DNA from 3 places in the Psychrobacillus sp. FSL K6-2843 genome. Region 3 is predicted to be linked to each of the others. Evidence: riboswitches for the same ligand, from Rfam matches in the RefSeq annotation. Region 3 holds a riboswitch; each other region holds the start of a gene.
The links. A riboswitch is a leader RNA that binds a small molecule or an ion and turns the genes downstream of it on or off. The one in region 3 is predicted to bind S-adenosylmethionine.
Positions count from the first base shown of each region.

Region 1: linked by a shared signal. The riboswitch ahead of MKY94_RS14810 (methionine ABC transporter ATP-binding protein) and the one ahead of MKY94_RS01040 (aminotransferase class I/II-fold pyridoxal phosphate-dependent enzyme) in region 3 are both predicted to bind S-adenosylmethionine.
Region 2: linked by a shared signal. The riboswitch ahead of metA (homoserine O-succinyltransferase) and the one ahead of MKY94_RS01040 (aminotransferase class I/II-fold pyridoxal phosphate-dependent enzyme) in region 3 are both predicted to bind S-adenosylmethionine.

Region 1 is NZ_CP152021.1:2,914,192-2,924,779, reverse strand. Features, by position in the region: gene MKY94_RS14845 (3-hydroxyacyl-CoA dehydrogenase/enoyl-CoA hydratase family protein) at 1-163, shown strand, start outside; gene MKY94_RS14840 (acetyl-CoA C-acetyltransferase) at 192-1,367, shown strand; gene MKY94_RS14835 (acyl-CoA dehydrogenase family protein) at 1,453-3,234, shown strand; gene MKY94_RS14830 (arsenate reductase family protein) at 3,724-4,086, shown strand; gene gcvH (glycine cleavage system protein GcvH) at 4,159-4,539, shown strand; gene MKY94_RS14820 (toprim domain-containing protein) at 4,616-4,966, shown strand; gene MKY94_RS14815 (thioredoxin family protein) at 4,978-5,298, shown strand; SAM riboswitch class I at 5,338-5,442, shown strand; gene MKY94_RS14810 (methionine ABC transporter ATP-binding protein) at 5,534-6,559, shown strand; gene MKY94_RS14805 (methionine ABC transporter permease) at 6,552-7,220, shown strand; gene MKY94_RS14800 (MetQ/NlpA family ABC transporter substrate-binding protein) at 7,234-8,037, shown strand; gene MKY94_RS14795 (nuclease-related domain-containing protein) at 8,589-9,536, shown strand; gene MKY94_RS14790 (hypothetical protein) at 10,067-10,222, shown strand; gene sufC (Fe-S cluster assembly ATPase SufC) at 10,555-10,588, shown strand, end outside.
Region 2 is NZ_CP152021.1:1,975,580-1,986,167, reverse strand. Features, by position in the region: gene MKY94_RS09960 (hypothetical protein) at 42-284, opposite strand; gene MKY94_RS09955 (hypothetical protein) at 450-905, opposite strand; gene MKY94_RS09950 (LysE family transporter) at 1,081-1,710, opposite strand; gene MKY94_RS09945 (GNAT family N-acetyltransferase) at 2,060-2,563, opposite strand; gene MKY94_RS09940 (site-2 protease family protein) at 2,773-3,219, opposite strand; gene speD (adenosylmethionine decarboxylase) at 3,520-4,335, opposite strand; gene metA (homoserine O-succinyltransferase) at 4,538-5,446, opposite strand; SAM riboswitch class I at 5,646-5,750, opposite strand; gene abc-f (ABC-F type ribosomal protection protein) at 5,840-7,705, opposite strand; gene MKY94_RS09920 (RAxF-45 family protein) at 7,814-7,945, opposite strand; gene MKY94_RS09915 (hypothetical protein) at 8,017-8,244, opposite strand; gene MKY94_RS09910 (sporulation protein) at 8,374-8,769, opposite strand; gene MKY94_RS09905 (AI-2E family transporter) at 8,775-9,971, opposite strand; gene MKY94_RS09900 (LCP family protein) at 10,042-10,588, opposite strand, start outside.
Region 3 is NZ_CP152021.1:189,818-200,405, forward strand. Features, by position in the region: gene MKY94_RS00995 (YhgE/Pip domain-containing protein) at 1-836, shown strand, start outside; gene MKY94_RS01000 (multidrug resistance efflux transporter family protein) at 904-1,869, opposite strand; gene pepT (peptidase T) at 1,882-3,108, opposite strand; gene MKY94_RS01010 (lysoplasmalogenase) at 3,142-3,795, opposite strand; gene MKY94_RS01015 (RDD family protein) at 4,019-4,429, opposite strand; gene MKY94_RS01020 (M3 family oligoendopeptidase) at 4,457-6,154, opposite strand; gene MKY94_RS01025 (DUF2087 domain-containing protein) at 6,309-7,058, shown strand; gene MKY94_RS01030 (YdcF family protein) at 7,216-7,803, opposite strand; gene MKY94_RS01035 (glycerol-3-phosphate acyltransferase) at 7,817-8,458, opposite strand; SAM riboswitch class I at 8,604-8,719, shown strand; gene MKY94_RS01040 (aminotransferase class I/II-fold pyridoxal phosphate-dependent enzyme) at 8,840-10,132, shown strand; gene MKY94_RS01045 (homoserine dehydrogenase) at 10,256-10,588, shown strand, end outside.

The sequences.
Region 1 (10,588 bases), 1.4 Mb from region 3:
TGCATATGTCATTGCTGGTGGAGAGGTGCCATACGGTACTTTAGTGGATGAGCAATATTTACTTAATTTAGAGCGCGAGGCTTTCTTAAGTTTAGTTGCAGATTCTAAATCTCAGGCAAGAATGCAGCACATGTTAGTGAAAGGTAAACCATTACGCAATTAATCTGCGTTAGGTAAAAGGAGGAGAACTCATGCGTGAAGCAGTTATCGTAGCAGGTGCAAGAACACCAGTTGGTAAAGCGAAAAAAGGATCTCTAGCTAATGTGCGCCCAGATGATTTTGGGGCATTAGTGGTAAAAGAGACATTGAAAAGAGCGGGCGGATACGATGGCCCTATAGATGATTTAATATTAGGATGTGCCATGCCAGAAGCTGAGCAGGGGATGAACGTTGCTCGTAATATCGGTGCACTTGCTGGACTTCCAGATACAACTCCAGCGATTACTATTAATCGTTTCTGTTCATCTGGATTACAATCAATTGCTTATGCAGCAGAACGTATTATGCTAGGTCACTCTGAAGCAATTATCGCTGGAGGAGTAGAGTCGATGAGTATGGTTCCGATGATGGGTAACGTTATCCGACCAAACGCTCATTTAGCTGAAACAGCACCTCAGTATTATATGGGGATGGGACATACGGCAGAGCAGGTAGCGAATAAGTATAATGTGAGCCGTGAGGACCAGGATGCTTTCGCTGTCCGTTCTCATCAGCTTGCTGCAGCGGCAATTGCTGCTGGGAAGTTTAACGACGATATCGTACCAGTAGAAGTAATCAAGCATTATGTAGATGAAAACAACAAAGCACAATCTAAAAAATTTATGTTCGAAATGGATGAGGGTGTACGTCCAGGTACAACAGTAGAAACACTTGCAAAATTACGTCCAGCATTTAATGTGCGTGGTTCTGTAACAGCAGGAAATGCATCTCAAACATCTGATGGTGCAGGAGCTGTATTGGTAATGGATCGTGAAGTTGCAGAAGCACAGGGCTTAAAGCCACTTGCTAAATTCCGCTCCTTTGCAGTAGGTGGCGTAGCGCCAGACGTAATGGGAATTGGACCAATCGTTGCTGTACCAAAAGCATTGAAAATTGCAGGCCTATCTATTGAAGATATTGACCTTTGGGAGCTAAACGAAGCATTTGCTTCTCAATCAATCCAAGTAGTGCGTCATTTAGGCATTGATATGGATAAAGTAAATGTTAATGGTGGAGCCATTGCATTGGGGCATCCCCTTGGAGCAACGGGTTCAATACTAACACTTAAAATGATGAGCGAATTAAGAAGACAAGGAAAGCAATTCGGTGTCGTTACCATGTGTATCGGTGGAGGCATGGGAGCTGCAGGAGTATTTGAACTTCTTTAATTTCAATAGGTGAAATGTGCTTTTAATATTTGGCGCATTTCACGATTACTAATTCAAACGTTTACACACATAGGAGGAGAAGGAAATGACACAAGTTCAAGATGCAATTAAAGGTGGAAGCTTTTTAGTAGAAGACATTGAAGCAAGTCGCGTATTTACACCAGAGGATTTCAATGATGAGCAAAAGATGATTGCTAAAACTGCAGAAGATTTTGTAAAAAGCGAAGTATTGCCTGTAGTAGAGAATTTAGAGCATCACGAGTTTGAGCACTCTGTACGTTTATTAAAATCTGCTGGAGATTTAGGTCTTTTGGCGGCTGATATTCCAGAAGCATATGATGGATTGGGATTAGACAAAATTTCTTCTGCTTTAATCGCTGAAAAATTGTCTGTAGCAGGCGGATTCTCTATCACTCACGGAGCACATGTAGGAATCGGTACACTACCAATCGTTCTTTTCGGTAACGAGGAACAAAAGAAAAAATACCTTCCAAATTCAGCTTCTGGAGACAAAATCTCAGCATACGCTTTAACGGAGCCAGGTTCAGGTTCTGACGCTCTAGGAGCAAAAACTACTGCTAAACTAAACGAAGCAGGCACTCACTATGTACTTAATGGGGAAAAACAATGGATCACTAATGCTGGATTTGCAGACGTGTTCGTAGTATACGCAAAAGTGGACGGAGACAAATTCTCTGCATTTATCGTAGAAAGAACTTTCCCAGGCGTTTCTGTAGGGGCTGAAGAAAAGAAAATGGGTATTAAATCTTCTTCTACTCGTACATTGATCTTAGAAGATGCAGAAGTACCAGTTGAAAACTTATTAGGAGAAATAGGCCGTGGTCATATTATCGCGTTCAACATCCTTAATATCGGACGTTACAAATTAGGAGTAGGTACAATCGGTGGTTCTAAACGTGCATTAGAGCTAGCAATTTCTTATTCAAACCAACGACAACAATTTAAGACACCTATTTCTTCATTTAACTTAACAAAACAAAAACTAGCAACTATGGCTTCTAAGCTTTATGCTACTGAAAGCTTGATTTACCGTACAGTTGGTTACTTCGAGGACCGTATGAGCCAAATGAGCGAAGAAGATCAAAAAGACGGAAGCAAAATTGCAGCTGCAATTGCTGAGTATGCTATTGAATGCTCTATTAACAAAGTAGTTGGTTCAGAGGTGTTAGACTATATCGCTGACGAGGCTGTTCAATTACATGGAGGATACGGCTTCATGCAAGAGTATGAAGTAGAGCGCATTTACCGTGACTCTCGAATTAACCGTATTTTCGAAGGGACAAATGAAATTAACCGTTTAATCGTTCCTGGAACATTCTTGAAAAAAGCAATGAAGGGTGAATTGCCACTTCTTCAAAAAGCACAAGGACTTCAAGAAGAGCTATTAATGATGATGCCAGAAGAAGTTGGCGATGAAGCTCTAGCTCAAGAGAAGGTACTAGTTGCAAACGCTAAGAAAATTGGTATTTTAGCTGCTGGTATGGCTGCTCAACGCTTCGGAACTAAGCTAGAAGCCGAGCAAGAAGTATTGGTACACATCGCAAACATTGCAAACAACATTTTCGCTATGGAATCAGCAGTACTTCGTACAGAAAAAGCTATCGGACGCAGTGGAGAAGAAAAAGCAGCTCAAAAGCTTCTATACACTCAAATCTTCTGCCAAGAAGCATTCAATGAAATCGAAGCAGCAGCGAAAGAAACTTTAATAGCTTCTGTAGATGGCGACAACTTACGCATGATGCTTTCTGCACTTCGTAAACTAACTCGCTACACTCCTTACAACGTAATCGAGAAAAAGCGTGAAGCTTCAGTAAAACTAATCGAAGCAGAAAAATTCGTAGTTTAATCATATAAAAACAAAGCTGCCCTCAAGAGTCTCCTATTGACTCCTGAGGGCAGTTTTTTACATAAGTAATTGATCACTCAGGAGAAATCATAACAAAAAAGCATAATTAGCAACGAAATCCAGCAACTTTTTAAGTGGAATTAAGTTTATGACCGGATAGTTCAGTTTTATGACCGGATAGCACAGTTTTATGACCGGATAGCACAATTTTATGACCGGATAAAAATATTTATAACCGCATAGCAAGGATTTATGACCGGATAGAAAAATATATGACCGTTCAGCAAAATACTATCTCTAATTGCGCTTGATCCTAAGGGTCAATTGAAAAGAATGAGTTAGCTGCATTCTAGTAAGGCAAACTATATAGAAGCGGTTTTACTTATTAATAGAATGTACTATATAATATGGAAATTTAAAACTTGGTTTGATCCCTCTTGCATGAGCAGCAAAATATTATTATGATAAAAAGAAAAAGGTGAGATTTAAATGAATATAAAATTTTACGGTTATCCTAAATGTAGTACTTGTAACAAAGCTAGCAAATGGTTGAGAGACAATCAAGTACAATTCGAGAATCACCATATTGTAGATGCGCCACCATCAAAAGAACTTTTAAAAGAGATGGTAGCTAACGGAGACTATGAGCTTAAAAAGTTCTTTAATACTAGTGGAGTGAAGTACCGTGAATTGCAACTGAAGGACAAGCTTCCTACTATGTCGGAGGATGAACAGTTGGAGCTGCTTGCTTCGGATGGAAAGCTTATTAAACGCCCACTTGTTTATGATGGAAACAAGCTTACACTTGGTTTCAAGGAAGAGCAGTTTGAGGACATGTGGAAAACCTCTTAAAGTACCTTGTATTTACTAGGGAAATATGTGAATATTAAATAGATGGAATATTTAATTGAGAGGGGTTTATTTATGAGCGTGCCTAAAGATTTTAAGTACTCAGCTGAACATGAATGGGTTAAAAATGAGGATGGAAATGTCCGCATCGGTATTACTCATTTTGCGCAATCAGAACTAGGAGACATCGTTTTTGTTGAACTTCCACAAGTTGGAGATGAAATTAAAGCAGGAGATGCTTTTGGTAGCGTTGAATCAGTAAAAACAGTTTCGGAACTATATGCACCAATTAGCGGTAAAGTAGTGGAAGTAAATGCTGAGCTAGAAGATAGCCCCGAATTCGTTAATGAATCACCTTATGAAAATGCTTGGATGATCGTTGTTGAGCCTTCTGATTTATCAGAAGTGGACAGCTTATTGTCTCCAGAAAAGTATGAAGAATTAATTGCAGAGTAATAATGAAAACGCCGGTTAATAATCGGCGTTTTTTTCATATAATAAAGGAAAGGTAACAAGTTGGGAGAGAAGCTAAATGGCACATGTATTTAGTGATAAAATAATTCTCGTCGAGGGAAGGTCTGATAAACTACAATTGTTGACCCTTCTCGATGAATCTCCAGAAATCATTTGTACAAATGGAACGATATCCGATGTAAAATTGGAGGAGCTTTTAAGCCCTTATGATGGCTTGCCGATTTATGCTTTTCTAGATGCCGACAAATCTGGCGAACAAATACGCTCGGTTGTCAGGAAGGAATATCCTGAGGCAATTCACCTCTATACAAATCCTATGTATGGTGAAGTGGCGAATACCCCGGCTAAGGTTTTGGCATCCATATTAAAACGTGTTAATATTAAGGTGAAAAAAGAATTTTTGCCTTAGGATGATGTGTAATGAATGAGTGGACTAAAGAGCAATGGGAAAGCATAAAATATAACTCTCCACTTTCCTTATTTTATATTTATACCCCAATGTGTGGTACGTGTCAGATTGCAAGTAAGATGATGAATGTCATTAAAGAAATGGTTTCTGTTCCAATTGGCCAAGCAAATATTAACTTTCTTGGCGATTTGGCAATAGAACAAGAAATTGAAAGTGTACCTTGCTTATTAATATCTAAAAATGGCAGGGTAGAAAAAAAGATATATGCGTTTCAATCCGTACCCTATCTATTGGAAACAATAAAAACTATTGACGAAAACCAGATCCTATGATAACATTCGTTGTGTTGAAAAAATAATTTAATAGTGTCGCTCTTATTGAGAGAGGTGGAGGGAAGTGCCCTACGAAGCCCGGCAACCGTCACGAAAGTGAAATGGTGCCAAGTCACGCAAAGCTATAGCTTTGAGAAATGAGAGAATGGATGAGTGTTATTTGAAATTGATAACCTACACCCCTTCTGCTCTTTTGCAGAAGGGGTTTTTTAATAGGAAAGGTGGCTAGATTTACATGATTAGTTTAAAGGAAGTTTCGAAAAGATTTATTACAAAGCAAGGAGAAATCGTTGCTGTTGATAATGTAAATCTGGACATACAGCGTGGAGAAATATTTGGGATTATTGGTTATAGCGGAGCCGGTAAAAGTACATTGATCCGCTTATTGAATGGCTTAGAAAAACCTTCTGTCGGCCAAATAGTTGTGAATGGGCAAGAGATTACTTCCATAAATGAGGAGAAGCTCCGTGGCTTCCGACAAAAGGTAAGTATGATCTTCCAGCATTTCAATCTTTTATGGTCGAGAACAGTCGCTGAAAATATAGCATTTCCTCTAGAAATTGCTGGGGTTCCGAAGGACAAAAGAAAAGCCAGAGTAGAGGAGCTTTTGAACCTTGTTGGTCTAGAGGGCAGAGGAGATTCTTATCCTTCACAATTATCTGGTGGGCAAAAGCAGCGTGTAGGAATTGCTAGGGCTTTAGCTAATGGACCAGAGGTATTGCTTTGTGATGAGGCAACATCTGCTCTTGATCCTGAAACGACCGATTCAATACTAGACCTATTAGTCAGCATCAACGAAAAACTAGGATTAACAATTGTATTGATTACACACGAAATGCAAGTTATTCAAAAGATTTGTAACCGAGTAGCTGTTATGGAAAATGGGCAAGTTGTAGAAGAGGGAGATGTGCTAGAGGTTTTCCAAAAGCCACAACAGGCTATTACTAAACGTTTCGTCTCTCAAATTTCTGATTCCAACCAGCCAGTGCAAACGATTCAAAAAATAGTCCAGCTTTATCCAAATGGTAAGCTAGTCAAGCTCGTTTTTGTAGGTGAAACCACAGAGCAGCCAATTCTTTCAAGATTAATCAAACAGTTTGATTTAGAAGTTAATATTGTGCAAGGTAACATCTCTCATACGAAGAGTGGAGCTTTCGGTACACTAATTCTTCAAATCGATGGAAATGACCAAGCCGTGGAGGATGCAATACAATTTATCCACTCGCAAAAAGTAAACACTGAGGTGATCAACAATGATTGAATCGTTATTTCCAAATGTTGATTGGCCTAAAATGTGGGACGCTACTCTAGAAACCCTGTATATGACAGCAGTTTCTACGGTACTCACAGCAATCTTTGGACTAATTTTAGGACTTTTATTATTTTTGACAAGCCCACATCAGGCTTGGGCGAATAAATTGGCAAATTGGTTAACGGGTGCGGTAGTAAATATATTCCGCTCTATCCCATTTATTATATTAATTATTTTATTGATCCCACTTACAACACTGTTGATGGGCTCGATGCGTGGTCCGAATGCTGCTTTCCCAGCATTAGTGATTGGAGCTGCTCCATTTTATGCTCGCATGGTTTTAATTGCTTTACGAGAAATTGATAAAGGCGTTTTAGAGGCTGCAAAATCTATGGGTGCTAAAACCACAACTATTATATGGAAGGTTTTATTGCCTGAATCAATGCCAGCTTTAGTGTCTGGTATAACCGTAACTTGTATTTCACTAGTTGGTTATACAGCTATGGCAGGAATCATTGGAGCGGGAGGATTAGGGAATCTAGCCTTTTTAGATGGTTTCCAACGTGGTCGCGGGGATGTCACACTCGTAGCTACTATTTTAATATTAATCATCGTGTTCATTATCCAATGGATTGGTGACATCATTACTACAAAAATAGATAAACGATAAGGGAGAGATTGGGATGAAAAAATTATTGGCTGGAGTTTTATTATCTGTTAGTGCATTAACGCTTGCTGCATGTGGAGACGAGGATAGCGATAAATTAGTTGTTGGTGCATCCAACGTACCGCACGCAGAAATTTTAGAACAGGTAAAACCTATCTTAGAAGAACAAGGTATTGAGCTTCAAATTGAAACTTATCAAGACTATGTACTACCAAATAAAGACCTAGATTCTGGAGATCTAGATGCCAATTATTTTCAACATGCTCCATACTTAGAATCTCAAATGAAAGATTTCGATTATGATTTCGCAAATGCTGGCGGAATCCATATTGAGCCAATTGGTCTTTACTCTAAAAAATACGCTTCTATTGACGAACTTCCTGAGGGCGCAACTATTCTAATGAGTAACTCTGTAGCTGACCATGGACGCGTGTTAGCGATGCTAGAAGCAGAAGGTCTAATTACCCTGGCAGAGGGAATAGATAAAACAACTGCCGAAATTGGAGACATCGTAGATAATCCTAAAAACCTAGAATTTGATCCTAACTACGAAGCGGCCCTAATGGTTCAGTTATATGAAAATGAAGAGGGTGATGCATTATTGATCAACTCCAATTATGCAATCGACGCTGGCCTAAATCCATTAGAAGATGCAATCGCTATTGAAGACTCAGAATCTCCGTATGTTAACCTAATTGCTGTAAAAGCTGGTAACGAGGACGACAAGCGCATCAAAGCACTAGTAGAAGCATTACAATCAGAAGAAATTCAAGACTTTATATTGGAAGAATGGAAAGGTTCAGTTGTTCCAGTAAAATAATAAGATAAGGAGCAGGCACCTTGTGTGCTTGCTTTTTTTTGTGATTGAGCGGAGTCATTGTCCTTAACTGGTTGGGAAGTGTCTCCTAAAAAGGTGGAAACCGCTCCTAAACGGGAGAAACTGTCTCCTAAATCAAAGAAAAGTGCCCCTAACTAAGAGTGTCGCCCCTAAATTGTTGGAAATGTCTCCTAAGAAGGTGGAAACCGCTCCTAAACAGGAGAAAGTGTCTCCTAAATCAAAGAAAAGTGCCCCTAACTAAGAGTGTCGCCCCTAAATTGTTGGAAATGTCTCCTAAGAAGGTGGAAACCGCTCCTAAACGAGAGAAACTGTCTCCTAAATCAGAGAAAAGCGCCCCTAACTGAGAGTGTCGCCCCTAAATTGGTGGATGTGTCTCCTAAAAAGGTGGAAACCGCTCCTAAACGGGGAAAACTGTCTCCTAATTCAAAGAAAAGCGCTCCTAACTCAGAAACTACATCTACTAATCTGAAATTCCAAAATAAGGGTATCTTTATTCTATTCATTTTGCTAATCTGATAGGGAGGTGATGACTATTGATTATAAAAAAATATACTGAATCGCAACAACTGAAAGCAATGAAATTATTATTAAACAGGCTGCCTATGAAGCACCCGCTTTACTCAAAACTCGGCATGGAAATTCAAACAACGATGGCAGGAGATTATGGAGAGGAAATGGTTTATAGAGAATTAGAGAGGATGCATTTACCTTACAATTATTATTTGTTTCATAAAATAATGATTCGTACAGAAAAGTTATTTGAAATTGATTATATTTTATTAACTCCATTTGGTGCAATTGTGTTAGAAGTAAAAAATATTATAGGAGAGCTTGAATTTCAGGTAAATCCTTCTCAATTAGTACAAACTAAGGATAATGGAGAGATAAAAAAATATCCTTGTCCCGTTAACCAGTTAAATGAGTACATCTATTTACTATCTAATTTCTTGTTCCAGCATAACCTCTCAATTCCAGTATTCGGAGCAATTATTTTTGCTTCTAAGAATAGCTATGTAAAAACCACCACAAACGAGACAACAATCCTTTATAAGAAAGATCTATATTCGTTCCTTCGAAAACTCCAAAATAAACCCTTGACTGTAACCAATTCTAAGCTCAGCCAGATAAAGAATCTGATCCTAAAATATAATTCTTCATATGATTTTTTCCCTTTAACTAAACATTACTATATAGAACCAAGTGATTTAATCCTGGGAGTCGCATGTGAAAAATGCGGACAAGTTGGGATGAATAAAGTGAAGAATTTCTGGTATTGTGCAGGCTGCCAGTATGTAGACAAATATGCTTTACAAAAATCACTACAACAATATTTTTTATTGTATGACGACTTCATTACAAACAAAACATGCAGAGAGTTTTTACAATTAAGAACTCGATATGAAGCAAATAGATTATTGAGGAAAGCAAACCTAATTAAAATAGGAAACAATAAATCTACAAAATATAAGTGGAAAACTTAATGTATAAATCAATTCCATAATTCTTGTTTATATGAAAAAATACAAACAATTTTTTTATCACTTCATTTCCTCTATAGGATGACACTTTCAGAGGAGTAGCGAAAAGACTTCATCGTCAGCCCTCTGCCACAATGTTTAATTGGTAAAGGTTTAATCATGAAATTAACTCGTATATAAAAACTTTTTAAAAATGATTCGTTTCACCCGTTTTTATTTTCGACTATAATTCGCTTTTTAAAATGCACAAAATATTCTAGAGTGTTTCAGGTTAAATGGTATTCGCCCTCATGTGCATGGGATTAGGATTTGAAGTGGCAGACAAGTCAATAAATAACAGGATTACGTAAAGCAATAGGAAGAAACATATATATGTGACATATGTAGCAATTCCTTTTTTATCGTAGACAATTATCAGAATAAAAAGGATGTTTGAACTTAACATGAGGTGGTATGTAGTGTAGTATAGAAACCATAAAAATTGAAAGGAATGATTTATTATCAGTTCGGAAGAGTTGCCGTATACAGAACAAATGGACCACGCGTTTAGAGGAGTACATGGTTTCGGCTACGATGAATTACGAAATAGTCAAAGATTGAGAGCGAAAGTTGAAAAACGTCGTCAAGCCGATCACGAAAAAAGTATGCAGCTTGCTGCTAAGCTCGATGCTCGTGCTTTCCGAGGTTAATTTAAATATAAGACAAAATCCATGCAGATTAATCTGTGTGGATTTTTTATTTCTAGGATAAAAGAATGAAGGAAACGGTATTTATTTTCTGCCTTTTTAAGTTAACACTATGCTGGTAGTGATATGCATTCTCAATTAGATGGTTCTTATTGAAAATGATAGCATCATAAAGTACCATAAATATCAACCTATTTCTTCTATTAAAAATGTTATATATTATCAATGAGAAAGTGTTTCAAAAGATTTGCAAGGGACTTCAGTTTGGGTTAAGATTAGAATGATAATAAATTAGAATGGTTACACATTCATAGTTACTTAATGGAGGTTATTAAATGTCGACTTTAGTTATTAAGGATTTACACGTTG
Region 2 (10,588 bases), 1.8 Mb from region 3:
TAAAAAGAACGCCTCCTGTGGACGTTCCTCTGCTGATACACTTATTTGTTTTTAATATAGTCCATACCTTGCGCTGTTATCGCTAAAACTAGGTTATCTGACCCTTGCCCGTTATCTATGGCATATTCCTTTTCAATAAGGTATTCAATAGCTTGTTTGCTATTGAGATCAGTATTTACCATTGCTTTAGGTAATACATAGCTTCCTCCATTATTAGCAAAATGATACTCATACAGACTTTGTAACAATACATCCGATAGTTTGTTTATTTCTTCGTTAGTCAAGAATGATCCCTCCTCAATAATCAATATACATCACAAGAGAAAAAAATTCTTTATTTTTGCTTTCTCCATATAATGTTAATCATACAATGAGAAATAGTACCAAACCGTATGTTGACCAATATTGTTTACTAATTAGCTCATAAAACTAAACACATCATAAGTTAGTTATTGTGTTCCATGTTTATCTAAAGCAAAGGAAGCACGCCTTCGCACATACTCCTGTTCATCATTTAGAAAATCACTTAAATACATTCTTATCAATAAGTTATCTCCCTTGATTTCTCCGAGACCATAAGCAACTTGCCATTTTGCATCGGCATCACTATAAATTAAAGCATACTTAGTTAATGATAAAAGTTGATTAGGTATGTCTATAAGGTTTTCTATGATATTCTCGACTTCATTATCTCTTGCTAGTATATAAAGAAAATCTTCAATAAGTTCTTCGTTCCATCGCTCAACTGATAACTCTTTAAGTAAATTTCCTGTGTCGTGGTATTGCCAGTTCCAGTTTGGGTATTCTGTTTCCCATTCTTCAGAGGATTTATCAGCTTTGCGAGCCCATCTTTTAAAATCAGAAACTCCATTTTTAAAGAGTAATACAAGTTCCTCTTCTCCCATTCCATACATACCTCATCTACTTCATATTTTCATTGCAAAAAGTTTATCAGCTTGTTCAACTAACCTGTAACATTTCACAGTGGTTCAACGAATTCTACTTGTTATTTATAATGTAAAAATAGACCATCGATAATGATGGTCTTGTGTAACTTCAGCACCCGTTCGTGAAAAAGTATTATATATATAACTTCAAACTTTGAATGAACTCATAAACAAAATATCCCGCAAAACCTATTAATAATATCCCCGATATTATTGTTAACCATTTAATCATATTTCTATTTAGTGCTTTCCTTGTAATCGATATAATAGTGAGTAATCCAATGTCGTGTAGCAATATTCCACTTAAAATTCCTAATGCAACAATGAAAAAATGACTTTCATCGCTGGCATAGTTTTTAGCAAGTACTACTCCAAATACATTTACCCAAAAAACTAGATTCCCTGGAGATATGGCCACAAGAAGTCCGTTCTTAAATGAACTAAAAAAAGACTTTGTTACTTTTTCTCCAGATAAAGTAATATCTTTATCAGCATTTTTAATTGAATCGTAACCTATGTACAATAAAAACAGAGCACCAATAAGCCACATCGGAATTTGGATAATAGGCAGCGCTAAGATAGAAGCAAGTCCTGTTGATAGTAAAATGATTAGCACAAAATCAATTGTCATACCACCTAACCCTACTGCCCATCCATGTATAAATCCATTTTTCAATCCTTGCTTCGTCATTTCGACTGTAATTGCGCCTACAGGCATTGCAATGGCAAGTCCCACCATTACATAAGCAAAATACAAACTCACAATGAACACTTCTCTCAAAAGTAAAAATAAATACCCTCATATGTCCGTTTATATGAATTATTATACAGAATAAAGCATATTATATTCAACCTCTTATACTAAACTTTTTCGTTAGTAGAATTTTAATATTTCACACTGATAAACAAATCATCGAAATGAAACACATCTTCAATTAAAAATCACAATCTCAGTTATACTTCTACTTTTCAAAATTTCATATTTACTTATGCACCTATAATAGAACTAGAATGTTGGGAACAACTATTAATGCTATAGACCTTGGTAATAATACAAAAAAACGAGGCACCATTGCCAAATGATGCCTCGTTTCATCCTACGTTAATTTATTTTAAACAAATCTCCAAAAATATAATTCATCTGTTTCTTTATAAATTTTCGCCCCACATTTTTCTAAAACTCTATGCGATGGAATATTGTCTTTATCCGTATCAGCAATAACATACATAACATCGGCCTGATCTAGCAACCAGTTTTTCATGTTATTAATAGTTTCCGTCATATAGCCGTTCCCTTGATATTCTGGAAGAGTATAGTACCCTATTACTACTTCACCATTTTCATTAGGAAGACCTTTTAACATTACTCCACCAACACTACAGTTTTGATCTTTCGAAACGATTAACCAATTGGTATACCAAATATAATTTTCTTCATCACTTAACAGTTTTGAAAGTCTAATTTCCATAGCTTGTTTAAGATCCGAACTAAGAAATCTATTTGATTCATTGATAGATAAACTCTGTTCCATTTTCTTTGGATTATCAATTAGTAATCTTAGATTTTCTGCAGTCAGTGGAATTAATATTAATCTTTCTGTGTCTAATTCAATCATTATTACACTCCTATCATAATTTTGTACGTCATTTTATAGACAAAAACAAATTTAAAAATAGGTATATGTTATTGGCAGCTACTCCCATTAAAATTTATCCAAAATAAAGGTAGCATTACACTTTGCCGTCCAATATTGTATGGTCATTAAAGTTTATCATTCCAGAAATATCCTGTCTATTCCAATATGTTTTTACTATTAACTTCTAACTAATTCTTATATAGTTCTATTAATTGTTTACCGTCCGTAGCACCTATTATTGTATTAAGTGGAATTAGATTGATTAAAACAGTTAGATACGATACAAAAATAAAACTATCCAAATAGTTTCTAAAAACTAGGAATTCATAACCAGTTAATAAGTGAAGTACTATAGCAGAAATAAAGTTAAAGAAAACTCCCCCTAAGTAATAAAATGTTTTTTGGCTTTTACTTAATTTCTCATGGTTTTCTGAAAAAACTCTTCCTCCAAAGAAGTAAACTTTTTTTATGAGAAAATTATTTATCTGTAAAAGTGTATTACCATTCCCTATAGAGAACTCACTTACTTTCGCACCAAATATTTTCAAAAAAAATGCGTGTCCAGCTTCGTGAATGAGTGCAATAATTGGGCTAATAAACAAAGTAATAATTATGAAGTTTATTAAAAAGTCCATCTTTTCATCCCCTTTCTAACATTTACGGAGAAAGGGTTATAATGTTTCGAATATTTCTGAATATTAATTTTCAGCCATATTATTTCATGAAGTAAGAGTCGTCTAAGTAGTTCACTGAACATTAAATGATAAATCAACCTTTTTTATGACTATTGTCTTACAACTGGTTTATTCGGCTATAAAATTTCTTTCCGGTCATAAATTTTTCTATCCGGTCATAAACTTGGTCTATCCGGTCATAAAGTCCATTCTTCACACAAATGAAAAGCTCTGAGTGATTTACTCAGAGCTTTTTTCAATTTAATCTGATCGAGTCATGTTTTTTGCGTAAAAGATTTCGTCCATTTCTGTTTTTAGCTTTTTCGTTATCAATATTTTTTCTTCTTCTGAAAGTTCATCTTCGTTGTAGCCAAATAGGTAATTATTCAAGTCAAACTGCTTTAGCTTACATTTAGTATGAAAAATATTTTCCTGATAAACGTTAACATCGATCATATGGTAAAATTCCTGCAAAGCATCTGGGATATAATTTTGAATGGAATTAATATCGTGATCTATGAATAATTTATGGCCTTTCACATCTCTCGTGAACCCTCTCACTCGATAATCCATGACCATCACGTCAGTTTCAAAGGAATGAATCAAATAATTTAGTGCTTTTAATGGAGAAATTTCTCCGCAAGTAGAAATATCTATATCTGCTCTAAAAGTACTGATTCCTTCATCCGGGTGATATTCCGGATAAGTATGAACAGTAATATGGCTTTTATCTAGGTGACCAAGTACAGTTTCTGGTATTGGCCCCGGAGATTGCTTAAATGATTCTATCGGTGTTTGATCGACAGGTCCTTCCGATACTAAAATGGTTACACTTGCACCCTGCGGCTCGTAATCCTGCTGTGCAATATTTAATATATTCGCTTCTATAATTTCGGATACTTTGGTTAGTATATTAGTTAAGCGTTCAGCGTTATATTGCTCATCAATATATTCTATATATTTTTCCCTTTCTTCCTTGGTTCTCGTATAACAGATATCATACATATTAAAGCTTAGTGTTTTCGTTAGATTATTAAACCCATGTAACTCGATTCTTTGTTTTGGTGTCAAACTCATAGACCTAACCTCGCTTCCAATAAAGTGTAAATCAATTCCATTTAAAAATATGTTTCTTTGCATAATACAATGTCTCTTCTCTTTTGTTTTCCCTAATATCTGAATAAATAAAACTAAAAATAGGAAAAACTCCTGTTTAAATAAACAGGAGTTTAATATACAAGACAAATAATACTTCCTTCTGACTGTTCAATTAAACATATTATTCCCAATCATAAGGTGTAGCTTGGTATACATAGTAATTTAACCAGTTTGAAAATAATAGATGCGTATGAGCCTTCCATGTATTCAATGGTTGACTAGAAGGATCATTGTTAGGGAAATAGTATTTAGGCATCTGAACCTCTATTCCTTTGTTGAGATCTCTATTATATTCCTCTGCTAAAGTATTTGCATCATACTCTAAGTGACCAGTCACCATCACATATTTGTTGTCATTCGATTTCACAAGAAAGACTCCAGCTTCCTCAGAATTGGCAAGTACGGTTAGGTGCTCATTCTTTTCAATTTCTTCTCTTGAAACAGATGTATAACGCGATACAGGGGCATTAAATTCGTCATTAAATCCTCTTACTAGATCCTCGACCTGATCAATTAAAATGTGCCTAAACACTCCTGAACACTTTTGATCAAGAGGAAATTTATCAATTCCATAATGGTAATAAAGAGCTGCTTGGGCACCCCAGCAAATATGTAACGTTGAGGTCACATTCGATTTAGACCATTCCATGATTTCCTTCATCTCTCTCCAGTAATCTACTTCTTCGAATGGAAGTTGCTCAATTGGAGCACCAGTAATAATCATCCCATCATACTTTTTTTCCTTAATTTCATCAAATGTCGAATAAAATGTATTTAGATGAGTTTTACTAGCATTTTTAGATTCGTATGTTGCTGTATTCATAAATGTTATATTTACTTGTAATGGTGTATTACCTAAAAGTCTTAGTAGCTGTAACTCTGTTTTTTCTTTTTCAGGCATAAGATTGAAAATAACGATGTTGAGTGGACGAATATCTTGTGTATATGCTCTTTCTTGATCCATTACAAAGATTTTCTCTTCTTTTAATAATTTTGTTGCCGGTAATTGTTTTGGAATATTAATAGGCAATTTATTTCCTCCTTATAGAAAAGCACTAGAACTAACGTTTGTACAGTGAAAACATAGATACAATTACAAAGCAATTCAGATTTTACTTGAACCTTGTGGGTAAAGTCTGAGCTAGACAACCAAAAACCAGATACTTTTTTTCAAACAAAAATGCCCCTCTTTCCATGTAAGAAAAGAGGGGCAGAAAGTTGCTCTTTAGCTCTTATCTTCCAAGATAATGTCTTGTAGGAGTTAGCACCTTTCTGTAAAACAGAGGTTGCTGAAGCTTCAACGGGCCTAATCCCTTCGCTTCTCTTGATAAGAATATTTAATTGTTATAATTATTTGTCAATAAATAATATTAGCATGGTCTCTTATTTATATCAACCCATTTTCAAGAATAGCCTATTAATCTCATAGTTCTAACCACTTCTCCATTAATTGTTCCAACTGCTCTTCTGCGTGCAATTTCTTCAAGCTTAATGACTCATAGATTGACCAGTCTGCCTCTAAGTTAATCTGATTTTCTAAGTCACTTATTATCTTCTCTAGCTCATTTATTTGGTGCTCTAGTGGAACCTTATTTTCTTGTTTAGTGGTTGGTGATTTTTTTATGGGATGCTGCTCCTTTATTTCTTTCTCCGAATTTTGTTTAGAGCTAAATTCAACCCATTTTTCTCTTGCCCATTCAAACGGGCCTTCATAAGTTGTAAGCTTGCCATTCTCTAGCCAAACAGTTCTTGAAAATAGTTTATTTAAGAAATATCTATCATGGGAAACAGCAATAATTGTTCCACTAAAATCATCGAGTGCTTCTTCTAACACCTCACAAGAATCAATGTCCAGATGGTTAGTTGGTTCATCTAATATTAAACAATTGATGTCTTGATGCATTAACTGTGCTAGACGAAGACGCATTCTTTCTCCACCGCTTAAATCAGCAACTCTTTTGAAAACATCGGGTCCGTAGAACATAAACTTCGCTAAAATGTGGCGCGCTTCTCCTTCACTAACGTTCACTTCACCTCTGAAAATATCTATCAATCGAGCTTTTGGATCTCCTATCTCAAAATGTTGAGATAGGTAGCCAAGTCTTACATTACTCCCAAATCGAGCTTCCCCTATATCAATTGTTTCTTCCCCTCTGAGAATATTTAATATGGTTGTTTTACCCGTTCCATTTCTTCCTACTATAGCAAGTCGATCTTTCCAATAAACATGCATATCTGTGTCATTTAAAATCTTTTTATCTCCAAAGCATTTGGAGACGCTCTCCATTATTACTACTTCTTTTCCACTTCTAGGTGCTGCGTCAAATGTCAGGTTCATTTTTTTAGGATCTATCAAAGGCTTTCGAACCTTTTCCATACGTTCTAGAGCTCGTTCCATATTTCTCGCTTGTCGATGAAGTCCTGCATTTGGAGGAACAGCCTGATTAGCCCAAATTTTCAATCTCTTAATGGCTTCTCTCATTTTTTTTATCTTTTTTTGTTGTTCCTCATATTGCTGGAATTCACGAGTCAGCTTTTCTTCCTTCTCTATTAAAAACGAAGAATAATTACCATGATAAAGTGTTAACATCCCGTCCTCAAGATCGGCAACATTAGTGACAACCGTATCTAGGAAATATCGGTCGTGTGAAATTAAAACTACAGTCCCTGAATAGTTAACCAAATATTCCTCCAGCCACTCTATAGCATACAAATCCAAATGATTGGTCGGCTCATCCAAAAGTAATAACTGTGGTCTGGTTAGAAGAAGCTGTCCAAGCATTATTTTTGTTTGCTCACCCCCACTTAAACTTGAAAAAGTCTGATTGACAAAGCCACTTAGCTGTAACCCTTGAATTACTTTATCAATTTCCGAGTCAATACCGTATCCACCCTGTAAAGTGAATTTTTCCTGAATATCCCCATACTGTTTTAAGAGCTTTTCTAATATCTCAGAATCAGCTACTGCAAGCTCATGTTCTAGTTCGCTCATCTTTTGCTGAAGTAGCCTTATATCCTCAAAAGCATCATATAGCAGATCTTTCCCTGTAATATGGTTTTCAAAAGTGGGGATTTGAGCAAGATAACCTATTTTTGTCCCCTTTTTGAAGGTTATCGTACCTTGATCTGGTTTTTCTATACCTGCAATCATTTTAAAAAGAGTTGTTTTACCGCTTCCATTTCTACCAACTATCCCTAATTTTTCTCCAGACCTTACATCCAAGGTTAAATCCTCAAATATTGTGTTTCCACCAAGCATTTTACTAATTTCCTGTATTTTACATATCATTCTAATTCGCTTCCTCTCCAAAATATAGCTGGAAGCATTTTTCTGCATACAAAAAGACTGCTCCATAAGCGAGCAGTCTCCTAAATGTGGTTCAGAAAGAATGGCTTATCAGCTGTGAATTTCATGTAACTGTTTAAAAAAGGACAGACTGGTCCCGTTCTTAGTAAATCCATGAGTAATCGCACAGGATATGGATAAAAATCCCAAAATAAATCCATGTGCATTCACAGCGTTTTTCATTCCTTCTTCACCTCCGGTCATTAATGTAAGACTATTTTAACATATTCCACTATTTTGTACAATGTGAATTTTTATTCGTCACCTTTTAAGCCCTCTAAGCCAGGATCGTTAAGCTCGTTCGTGTTTGGCATTCCTTCATCATTTTCTTTATTAACTTCTTCATTCCCTGATTCCGGGGTAATACTATCCCTTGTATTATCGATCGTTTCTGGCGGTGGGACATCATTTGAAGTACGATCTTCTCCACAAGCAGTTAAAGGCAACAAAACTAATATTAACAAAACAATTAACTTTTTCATCGGTTGCTCCTTTATGATGCAGATATCACTTGTAAGCAATAATCTGCAGTCTCTTTTCACATAGAGTGGTCTTCAAATAGAATTTTATCCACAAAAAAACCAGCAATAAATGCTGGGATTCTTTGCTTTTTATTCCTCAATATCAAAATGTATTTCATCTTCATCATTGTATTCGGAACCATTTTCAAACAAGACGGTCGTTCTTAAGATAAGTGTAGTCATTTCTTCTTCACCATCTGGAAGCCATCTTTCATCTGGCATTATTTCAAAAGGAATCATTTGCATATCCTTAGATGCGACAGTACCAACCAGTTCAATAGAATGCTTGGAAACAACCTTTGGTACTTTACCATTAATCACTTTAAAGACTTCTAATTTAATATTTTCAATTTGCTCATAGTCATGTACGCCATCAATATAGATAGTTCCTGAAAGATTTATACCGTGTTCGATATAAGGATGATCCACAATTGTATCAATCTTTATTGATTTTACTTCTATACTGGAGTTAAATTTTTTGGCCATTACTCTCATTCCACCTTGTTATTTGTGTACTCATAATGTTTTTCTACAACCGGTTCAAATTTATTGTACCTCTTTTTAAACAATGTGTAAAAATGGGAAACTATAACTTTTAAAATGGCATACCCCGGAATACCTAATATAACTCCAGGAACTCCGAATAATGCACCAGAAGTAATCAATACAAAAATAATAGTAATTGGATGCACATGTAGTGATTTACCCATAATTTGTGGGGATATAAATTTCCCTTCAATCAGTTGAACAACCGTCCATACAACAGCGAGCTTAATCAACATAAATGGCGATGTGACTAAAGCAATAATAGCTGCTGGAGTAATAGCTATAACTGGCCCTAGATAAGGGACAACACTTGTTACCATAGCCAATACGCCTAACAATAATGCATAATCCATTCCAATAATGGTGAAACCAATAAAAATCATTATTCCTATGCACATGGAAACAAGTATCTGACCTTGGATGTAAGAGCTAATTTGCTTGTCTATGCTAGTAAATACCGATTTTAAATCCTCTCTCATACGAGGTGGAAATATTTTAAGAATATATGCAGGAAGCTTTTCTCCATCCTTTAAAAGGTAAAATAAGATAAAAGGCACAGTGACAATTGCTAATATGAAGCTAGTAAGTATACCGATAAAAGATGAAATACCAGTTGCTATACCAGTGAAGGTATTTTGGAAGAATGCTCCTAGTTCCTTTGGTAAATCATATAACAGATTAGCAACATCATTCTCTATTTGTAAATAATAAGAGCTAATAAAAGTATTTGTTCTCAAAAATGAATCTAATTGACTCAATACTTCTATAAAATAACCTGGGAGCTCTTCTGCCAATCTAAAAAATTGAGCTTTTAAAAAGGGAAACACAAGAAATACCAATAAGGTAACAATTCCTACTAAAGCTAAAAAGATCAGGAGTATTCCGAGCACTCTTTTAACTTTAATTTTTTCTAGCATTCGCAATATCGGTCTAAGTAAATAATAAACAATGACCGCTAAAATGATTGGTAGTATAACATTCCCCAAAAAAACTGTGAGCGGGACAAAAATAAAGGAAATTTCATCATAAATCATAATGATTAACCCAATCATCAACAGCAATATAAGGGTGAATATAGTATTACGCCCACCTAAAAACTTTATGTATCTCGTTGAGAAAAAAGAAGGCTTTTCTGGTTCCACTTTTACCAAACATCCTTTCCTATACCCTTATTTTACGAGTGTAAAGATTCAATATCAAATGTAGAAGCTACTAATTTGATAAAAAATCTTCTATTGCTTTCCTATTTTGCTCTTTATCAATGACAATTACAGAACCAGCATGCTTATAGCTCTTAAAAGAATAACTCCCTTCTACAGGAATCGTCATTTTGTCTATTTCTAATTTTCCACTAACGATTGCATCCATCACTCGAATAGCTTTATCTTTTCTTGAATAATCTGTTTGGATATATCCCTCTGCTGCACCTAAGAATTGAGGAACATTAGAAATATTATCTATAGATAGCACTTCATCCTTTAAAGCTTCCATCACTTTTTGTTGTCGGGCAACCCTCCCAAAATCGCCTTCATTATCTGCACGGAATCTTGCATAACCTAGTAATTCCTTCCCATCTAATTGTTGCTCCCCTTTAGTTAAGGACACACCAATTTTTTCGGACATATCTTTTTCCACATCCATTTTTATCCCTTCGGGCGCAAGAATATCAACAAGTGACTCAAAGCTCCTAAAATCGATAAGGGCATAATGATGTATCGGGATATCAAACATATTCTTCAATGTTGCCTGAAGAGTCGGG
Region 3 (10,588 bases):
GTGATGGAAACCAAACTGTTGCGGTTGGTTGGGAGACGATGACTTTAGGTGTAACATCACTAAATGATGGTGCTAATCAATTGCAATCTGGAAGTCAGGAGCTTCAAACTGGTTTAGCTGGTGGAGCTGATCAGGTTAGCGGTATTCAAGTGAGTGAAGCCAACATTACTAAATTCTCTAATCCAGTTAGCTTTAAAGGTGAAACGGTGAATAGCTATAACTATTATCGCGATTCTACTGCCCCATACATTATTTCTTTAGCTTTATTTGTTGGCATTTTAATATTATCATTTATAGTTGACTTCAAACGTCCCGTTACTTTACCTGGTTCACTGTTTAGTTGGTACGCAAGTAAACTAATGCAGCTTTCATTATTTGCTATAGCACAAGGTCTAATGGTATCCTTATTTTCATTATTCATTTTAAAGCTTCAAGTAAATAACGTTGGATTGTTTATATTGTTTACAATCTTTGTTAGCTTGGCGTTTATGTCTATTATTTTCTTCTTAGTGGCAATAGGAGGAAACATTGGTCGCTTTATCGCTCTAGCTTTCATCGTACTTCAGCTTTCTACAACAGGATCCAATCTGCCGATACCTATGTTACCGGAAAATTTACAGGCACTTAGTAAGTTTTTACCGCTGACATACTCAAATGCAGGTCTGAAAGCTGTTATTTCTTTAGGTGATCCTGGATTTATGATGGCAAATGCATTTGTGCTTCTAATCTGCCTAGTAGCATTCCTTGTACTCACGTTTATCGTATTTGCTGTTAGCTACAAGCATGTAGCTCGCTACATCGCAGAAAAAAACCAAGTGGCAGAAGCTACAGTGTAACAAGGAGTTAATCAAAATATAAAAAGAGACACTCGTCAAAGGACTTAACGAGTGTCTCTTATTTTTTCTAGTTATCTGGCCTAGTATTAGAAGTTATCAGTTTAGTACTTTGAACCGTTGTATAGTAGCAGTGTAATACCATACCGAAGATAATAACTCCTAAGCCTACTAATGCTAAGGCAGGAGGTAAAGGGATACTTAATAAAATCATTTCTCCAATTATTACAAAGATAATTTCTGTAGATTGTGTAGCCTCCACTGCCGCTAATTTTCCTTGGTTGTTTCGTACTCGATCGGTTGCCATAAAAAAGAGGGTGGTAGCGATAACTCCAGAGCTAACTCCCACGATAAAGGACTGAAATACTTGACTGCTGGAAGGAAGTCCTACAGTAAAGGCTGCATAGAGAGCAAGTATAATCCATAATGGCATAGAAGCAATAGTCATTCCAAGGACTCTTTGAAATGTATCAAGCCTGCCTTCTAAGTGCTCCATCATCTTTCGATTTCCGAGTGGATAAGCAAAAGTGGCTATTAGAACGGGTAAAACTCCTAAAAGCAACATGCTCCCGTTTAAGTTTTGGACATCAGGTACTTGTATAAGTACAATACCTACCAAAATAATCAAAGATATAAGAAGGGACACCCGTGGAATCCTCTGCCTTATGAGTCGATCTCCAACCTTTACAAGGAAAAAGGGGGCTAATAATACTCCTGAGACTATGGTAAATTGCCACATTCCAGAAATCAGCCAGCCAGGACCATAGGCAGCGGCAAAGGTTAAAGGAGCGTAGAACAAACCAAATCCTACAAAACTCCAGATTAACCAAGTTAATGGAGCAATTTTAAGCTCCTTAACCATAGTTGGTAATCCATTTCTAAAGAAAACAATGAAGAATAAAAATGGGACCATAAAAAAGTAACGAAGAGAAGAGCTCCAAAGCCAGCTCCCCCCCGATACTTCCATAGAACGATTAAGTATAAATGTAACAGCAAAAAATAGTGAGGCTAGAATTCCTAATAATATTTCACGCATGGAAGCACCTACTTAGGCCTGTTTTTCAAAAGATTGAATGATTCCCTTCATCACTTCTGTAGCCTTTTCCATTGCATCTACAGAGATATACTCGTATTTTCCGTGATAGTTTTCTCCACCTGTAAAAATATTTGGAGTTGGCATACCCATGAAGGAAAGCTGAGAACCATCTGTTCCTCCGCGAATAGGAATGATTAATGGTTCGATATCTAATGCAACCATAACATTCTTCGCTATATCCACAATTTCCATAACAGGGGTAATTTTTTCGCCCATATTATAGTATTGGTCTTTTACGTCAACAGTAATTGCTTTCTCTCCATATTCGGCTATAATTTTTTCAGCAGTATCTTGGAAAAGCTGTTTTTTAGCTTCAAATTTTTCGCGATCATGATCACGAATAATGTAGCTTAACTCAGATTTTTCTACATCTCCATTAAAATTCATCAGATGAATAAATCCTTCATTGCCATCTGTTTTTTCTGGCACGGCATCTGTAGGCATATGAGACTGGAATTTAGTAGCCATTGTAATGGAATTCACCATTTTTCCCTTAGCAGAGCCAGGGTGCACACTCTTACCATGAGTGGTCACTTTAACGCCAGCTGCATTGAAGCTTTCATACTGCAGTTCCCCAAGTGGACCTCCGTCCATTGTGTACGCATATTTTGCTTCGAATCTCTCTACATCAAATTTATGTGGCCCACGACCAATTTCCTCATCTGGTGTAAATGCTACACGGATTTTCCCATGTTTAACTTCCGGATTTTGCAGGAAGTATTCCATAGCAGTCATAATAATAGCGATTCCTGCTTTGTTATCAGCACCTAGTAAAGTTGTTCCATCTGTAGTCATCAATGTCTGACCTACATACTGTTTTAGTTCTGGAAAGTCTGTAACAGACATTACAGTATGATCATTTAGTTGAATATCCTGTCCATCATAGTTTTCGATTAGCTGAGGATTTACGTTTTTGCCTGTGTAGTCTGTTGCTGTATCCACATGTGCTAAGAAGCCAATTGTAGCCACTTCTTTATCTGTGTTAGCAGGAAGAGAAGCAAATAAGTAACCATTCTCATCTAATGTTATTTCTTCCATTCCAAGCTCTGCTAATTCCTTCTCCAATAAATGAAGTAGGTCCCATTGACCTTCGGTAGAAGGGCAAGAAGTGCTCGAAGCGTTGGATTGAGTATCTATTTTTGCGTATCTGGTTAAGCGTTCAATCAGTATTTCTTTCATGTTAAAATCTCCTCCAATATGCAAAGCATATGTTTATTTTAACAGATTATTCCGTGTAGCGGAATAATGGGAAATTATACTGAATGCAAATAGAAATTGTGCTCCGTAATATGAAAGCATTACTAGCGCATGCTCATAAGGAACGTCTATTATAAATTTGTTAATTGCAAGAATAGAGTCAGAGAATATAAACAAAGTAGCACCAATAATGACGAATTTATTCCCTGTTTGGAAAGCGTTCCATCCCATAGTTAATATCACTGCTATGTAGAGAACTACAGCAACAGCTAAAATGGTTTCCTTTTCTGACCATAACGTTCCTGCTAGCCAAATGGTCATAATGAGACCATATATTAATAATAATGCGGCTGCCCACTTAGGAATTGAATGTTTCTTAATTTTTCTAAAGGCAAAAATGTAAATAATATGTCCAATCAAAAATGTGATGAGACCAACTATAAACCAATAAATTAATCCATCTGCAAGCATACATACAAAAAGTCCTAAAATAATGAGTGTTTTATAAATCTTTGGCAAACCAGGCGCTTGATGGAACGCAAATAAAATAATAAGCAGCATAGGAATTAATTTGAACGTGATTTTTAATCCAACTGGATCATGAGGAATCAAGAATATATAGATGATTCCCATTAACGCAATAGCAATGGATAAGATTTTACTCCACATAACTGCACCCCTTTAAATTTGTTATTTACAAATATTTTCCTGATATTGTATGAGGTCCTAGTCTAATAAATTCTATATAACCACACTAAAAGGACTGAGACATGCTGTCCCAGTCCTATACTTCGGACACTAGAGATCAAATCTCAAAAAGCTGAGACCGCTCACCGCTCGGGAACTGCCTCTTCGCTTTTCTAAATTTGCTTGCCGGGGCAGATATAGGCGTTTAATCTTCATAATAAGGAGGATTATGTGTTACATAAGTTCCCCCTATAAAATCATGAAGAGCTCGCTTATCTTCACGTAAACCTACCATGAAGGCACTTACAATGACACCAATACCTAAAGTCAACCCATAAAGAAGCCCTGCGATTAAATCTCTCTTTACCATCGTCCAAATATCTACATTAGATCCGTCTATCTGGACGATTCGAATACCTGTGATTCTTTTACCTACCGTATATCCCACCCAAAAAATAGGTACTGCAAAGGAATAGAATGTCTGACCAATTGTGGTAAGCCAAGTATCACCTTCTCCTAAAAATATGAAGCTAATTAGTGATAACGGTATTCCAATAATAATTGCATCTAACAGACTTGCCCAAAAGCGTACCCAAAAACCAGCAGGATTGCTCATAAAGTATAAACCCCTTATTTTCTAATATTAAAGAGCAGCGTCGTTTACGCTATTTAAGTAATCTTCAATCGTACCAATAACTGATTCCACGCAACCTTCTTCAAAAGGAGAAATGAGATGAGCTTCCTCTACAAGCTTGGTGAAGGACATAGAGCCTCCTAATTTACAAAGGTGTAAATAATCTCTCCACGCGGCTTCACGATCCTCTCTGGAACGTTTCCAAAATTGGAATGCACAAATCTGCGCCAATGTGTAATCAATGTAATAGAAAGGACTTGCGTATATATGTCCCTGACGGTGCCAGAAGCCACCAGCTTCGTAATAACTGTTGCCATCATAATCACGGTGAGGTACGTAAATTTGTTCAATATTTCTCCACGTGGCCTTTCTTTCTGCAGGAGTCATTTCTGGATTTTCATATATAGCGTGCTGGAACTCGTCTACAGCTACTCCATAAGGCAAGAAGAGAAGCCCACTGCTTAAATGAGCAAATTTATATTTTTCTGTTTGGTCTTTGAAGAAAAGTTCCATCCAAGGCCAAGTAAAAAACTCCATACTCATCGAGTGAATTTCACAGGATTCGAAGGTTGGCCAAATATATTCCGGAATCCCAATGTTGCGACTAGTATATACCTGGAATGCATGACCTGCTTCGTGAGTAAGAACATCAATATCTCCTGAGGTTCCATTGAAGTTAGAGAAGATATATGGAGACTCATAGTCATCTACAAACGTACAATAGCCGCCAGCTTCTTTCCCTTTTTTAGCTTCTAAATCCATCAAGTCACGATCGATCATAAATTGAAAGAACTCAGCTGTCTCTGGAGATAGCTCTTCATACATTTTCTTCCCATTATCAATAATCCATTGTGGAGAGCCTTGTGGAGTAGCATTCCCTGTTAAGAAGTTAAGTGGTTCATCGTAAAATTTAAGTTTATCTACTCCAATGCGGTTAGCCTGTCTTTCATATAGCTTATTTGCGAGAGGAACAATGTGATCACGTACTTGGTCGCGGAATTTTTTAACCATTTCCGCGTTATAGTCGATTCGATTCATACGAACATAGCCAAGCTCAACAAAGTTTTTATAGCCTAGTGTAGTTGCGATTTCATGACGAATTTTAACAAGTTGATCATAAATACTATCAAATTTTTCTTCGTTTTCTTGAAAGAATCCAGCTGAAGCTTCTCTAGCCTTTTTTCTTACTTCACGATCAGTAGACTCCGTAAATTTTCCGAGTTGTGCGAGTGTATATTTTTCCCCTTCAAACTCGACTTCGGCCGATGCAACAAGCTTAGAGTAGTCAGAAGTTAGTTTATTCTCCTTTTGCATTAAACTGATTACCTCTGAAGAGAACCCCTTGATTTGAAAGTCCGCAAGATCAAATAGTTGGCTACCCCATTTCTGTTCCAATACGTTTCTATATGGGGAATTTACTAGAACTTTATAGTATTCCGTTACAAGCTCATCTACTTCAGGGCTAATTTCATCAAAGAAATCTCGTTCTTTTTGATAAAATTCATCATTTGTGTCAATAGAAGCTCGAATATAAACAAGGTTAGCCTGAGTAGAAAAATTGTTGCGAATTGCATTTATTTCTTCAATCACCGAGTTCTGCTCTTCAACAGATGTTGCTTCCTTCATTTTAGCCAATAGTTCATGAAAAGCCGTCTTCATTTCTTGTAAATCTGGTCTCTTATATTTGTATTCTTTAAATGTAACCAATGTATTTCCCCCTATATATATATTAATCTATTCCTTCTAATTGTTTATTATTTTCAGATAAATTGCAACTTATAATTTTACTTGTTTTGTTATAGATAATAATATAATATGTTTGTAAATAAATAAACATATTAAGGAGTTGTTTGTTGTATTCATGATAGAAAAATTTTGGGAAGCTACAATTGAAGAGATGAAAAAGGGATACGTGGAAGAAACAAACGTTTTTCAGTGTTTGCTATGTGGGGAACAGATAGAAAAGGGTGTCATCTACCCCGAGAATAACGTGTTATATGAAGCAGAGAAGTTTATGATTCGTCATATCGGCAACAAACATGTGTCAATTTTTGAGTATTTAAGTGGTTTAAACAAAAAGCTAACGGGCTTGACCGAACATCAAAACAGTCTGATTCGTCTATTTTTTGAGGGGAAGAGTGATTTAGAGATCCAAAAGGAGCTAGGAATAGGGAGTGCCTCAACTATTCGAAATCATCGGTTTGTTCTAAAGGAAAAGGAAAGACAGGCGAAAATATTTTTAACAATGATGGAACTGTTGAAGGAAAGAGATAATCATGCTCCTGCATTCCTGCCTGTTCACAAGAATGCAACCATGGTGGATGATCGCTACAATATCACGGAAGAAGAACAAGCTGAACTCGAAAGCAAATTTTTTCCCGAGGGGATTAACGGACCAATGCTAAAATTTCCAAAAAAGGAAAAACAAAAGCTTTCAACACTTAGAGTTATTATTCAACGTTTTGAACAAGAGAAAAATTACACTGAAAAAGAAATAAATACGATTTTAAAAAATGTCTATGAGGATTATGTGACGTTAAGACGTTATTTAATCGAATATGGGTTTTTAGATAGAAAAGATGATGGCAGCACTTATTGGGTAAAGGATTAACGATGAATTAAAAAGAGCCTCAAGTAAATTCTGCAAGAGCTTATAGTGGATAGAAAGATAGAGAGGAGAATCGATGCAACAAAGGGAGCTTGAGTAAAGAAGTCAATTCGTTCTTTTAGCTGGGGAGAGATTATAATTTTTGCATCTCTCCCTTTTATTATTTTCCAGATACAAAGGTTTTGAGCAAGGCAGCCCTTTCACGTAATCGCAATTTTGCCTCTGAAATTTGTGGTGTCTTAGCAGCAACCACATCTGCATTCCATCCTATTCCTTCTGCAATAATCTTTGCCCGTTGTAGATGAAAATCGCTCGTAATAATTGTGACAGAGGTAACGCTATCGGGTAGAAGCTGTTGGGAGAACAGAAGGTTTTCATACGTAGAAGTGGATTGATCTTCTACGATTATTCGACTCTCGGGGATTCCATTCTCCATGAGATATTCCTTCATAACCGCTGCTTCCTCTATATCCTCGTCCGGTCCTTGTCCTCCAGTCACAACGAGCTTTACATTATGATATGTGTTTGCATATTCTAGTGCGGCCTCTAGACGATATCGTAGTGCAAGAGAAGGGATCTGGCCTTGTTTAACCTTGGCCCCTAATACAATTGCGTATTCATTGGAGCCGTTTGCCTTAGGTTTTAACCCATCCTCTAGCCATTTGCTTGTAAGCATCCACATACCGAATCCACTAGTTGCCATTATTATTAAAGGAACTAGCACAATCCACCTCTTTTTTTTGCTCATTTAACCACTCCTTTTACAGTGATGGCTTTTTTTTCTTCATAACAGAGGAAATCTTTACTTCTTCTTTTCGAATTAACCGCTGAACATTCTCTATATGTAAGAACGATGCCATTAGAAATAGAAATCCTGCAACTATGATTGGGCCTATTCCATCTGCGGTCCATATAGAGGCTCCTATAAAGATAAGGTAGAAAAAGAATACACCTATCAATAAATAATCAGTCAAAAGTGTGATGCAGATTAACAATAATAGTCCTGCTAATCCAACCGGCCAATGTAACGCTAGCAGTACTCCAATGATGGAAGCTGTGCCTTTACCGCCTTTAAATTTCGTGTAAATAGGAAAGTTATGCCCTAAGATTACAGCAGCACCAGCTATATACAGCAAAAAATCAAGCTCAGAGGTACTAAGTGAGGTCAGCTGCGGAGCAATTAATCTTGCCCCAATAATCATAATTGCGCCTTTTAAAATATCTATGGCTCCTACTAAAACGCCATACTTCCATCCAAGCACTATGGTGGCGTTGGAAGCTCCTGAATTATTTAAGCCTTCTTTTTTTATATTAACACCACTCATCCATTGGGCTAATTTTGATCCATGAATCGAACCAACTAAGTAGCCTATTAAAAGAATGCTAACACTCCAAATAATCATTCTATGACACCCCCAAAAATAATATTCTATCTATTATATTAAACGATTATAAAATGATGAAGTTTCAGAATTTTATATAAAATAACTTGACTTATAAATAACGGAGGATTTATACTGTGTAACAAGATGGAACACTAATCTAATACTCTTATCAAGAGTGGCGGAGGGAATAGGCCCTACGATGCCCGGCAACCACCAAGTTCTTTTACTTGGAAAGGTGCTAAATCCTACAAATTCTTTTATGAATTTGGAAGATAAGAGGAGGAACATGTCAATTTGACCCCTCTTCTTAAGTGAAGAGGGGTTTTTACATTGGCAGTTCTATAATCCTCTCCCGCCTCCAAGCATCCATCTAATCTACTAATAACGGAGGAATTCAAAATGACAAATCTTCAAAAAGAAACACTTCTATTGCATGGTGGACAACAACCGGATCCAGTCACAGGATCAAGAGCGGTACCGATTCACAAAACAACCTCATATGTATTTCAAAACACTGAGCATGCTCAAAATCTATTTGCATTAAAAGAGACTGGTAACATCTATTCCCGAATAACAAACCCAACAGTTGATGTTTTTGAGCAAAGAATTGCATTACTTGAAGGAGGTACTGCCGCAGTGGCCCTTTCATCAGGGATGGCAGCCATTGCATTTTCTATTTTAAATATTGCAGGCGCTGGAGATGAAATTATCGCAGCTGAAAACTTATATGGAGGGACCTTTAATCTTTTTGCTCATACACTTCCTCGCTATGGAATTACTGTAAAGTTTATAGATTCAACGGATCCTGAGAATTTCAGATCAGCAGTTACTGAGAAGACAAAAGGTTTTTTTGCTGAAATTATTGGAAATCCAAGCTTAAATGTACTGGATGTGGAGCAGGTAGCTACCATTGCGAACGAAGTGGGGGTTCCATTACTAGTAGATAATACTTTCGCTACTCCGTTTGGTTCAAATCCAATTGAGCATGGCGCTCATATTGTTATCCATTCGGCGACAAAATGGATTGGAGGTCACGGTACAACAATTGGTGGAGTAGTAGTTGATGGAGGTAACTTCAACTGGAATTCTGAAAAATTCCCGGGCTTTACAGAGCCAGACGTAACCTATCATGGTTTGCGCTACGGAATCGATGTTCCAGGCGTGGCATTTGCTATAAAGCTAAGAGTCCAGTTGCTACGTGATTTTGGCCCTTCTCTAAGCCCAGAAGCAGCTTTCTCCTTTCTTCAAGGATTAGAAACACTTCACTTACGAGTGCCAAGACATAACGAAAATGCCCAGAAAATTGCGGAGTACTTAAATGACAATGAGGAAGTTTCATGGGTTAACTATTTAGGGCTTGAAAGCCATCCTACACATGAACTTGCTAAAAAGTATTTAAAGAATGGATACGGTTCTATTTTGACATTTGGAGCAAAGGGAGGTAGAGAAGCAGGTAGACATATTATCGATAATATAGAGATTTGGTCACATGTAGCAAATGTGGGAGACGCAAAATCTCTAATTATTCATCCAGCTTCCACTACTCACCAACAACTTACACCGGAGGATTTAGTAAAAACAGGGGTTACAGAGGATCTAATTCGCTTGTCTGTAGGCTTGGAGGCAGTAGAAGATTTACAAGAAGCACTTGGAAAAGTACTTTTAGAGAAAACAAATGTCCTCTCTATATAGAATTTTGTTGTTAACTGAGTGGAAATAGTCTACAATATGTAAAATAGTCAATTAGTTAATTGAAATTTTATTCAAGTACGATTATTTAAATTCAATTGTACAGATTCATTTGGAGGAGACAGCATGGCAAAAATAAAAGCAGCAATCTTAGGATTTGGAACAGTCGGCCAAGGGATTTATCACATTGTGAATGAAAAACGAGAAGACTTAAAAAAGTCATTAGGATTGGACATCGAAATTTGTGCGATTCTCATTAATAATTTAGCTAAAGAAAGACCCGAGACCCCAGGCGTATTAGTGACAGATGACTTTGAGGATATTGAAAATATTCCTGGGCTTCAAGTAGTTTTTGAAGCAATAGTTAACGAAGAGCCGGCTTATAGCTATTTATGTAGAGCGATAGACAAGGGCTGTCACGTCATTACAGCAAATAAGGTCATGTTCTCAAAATATAGT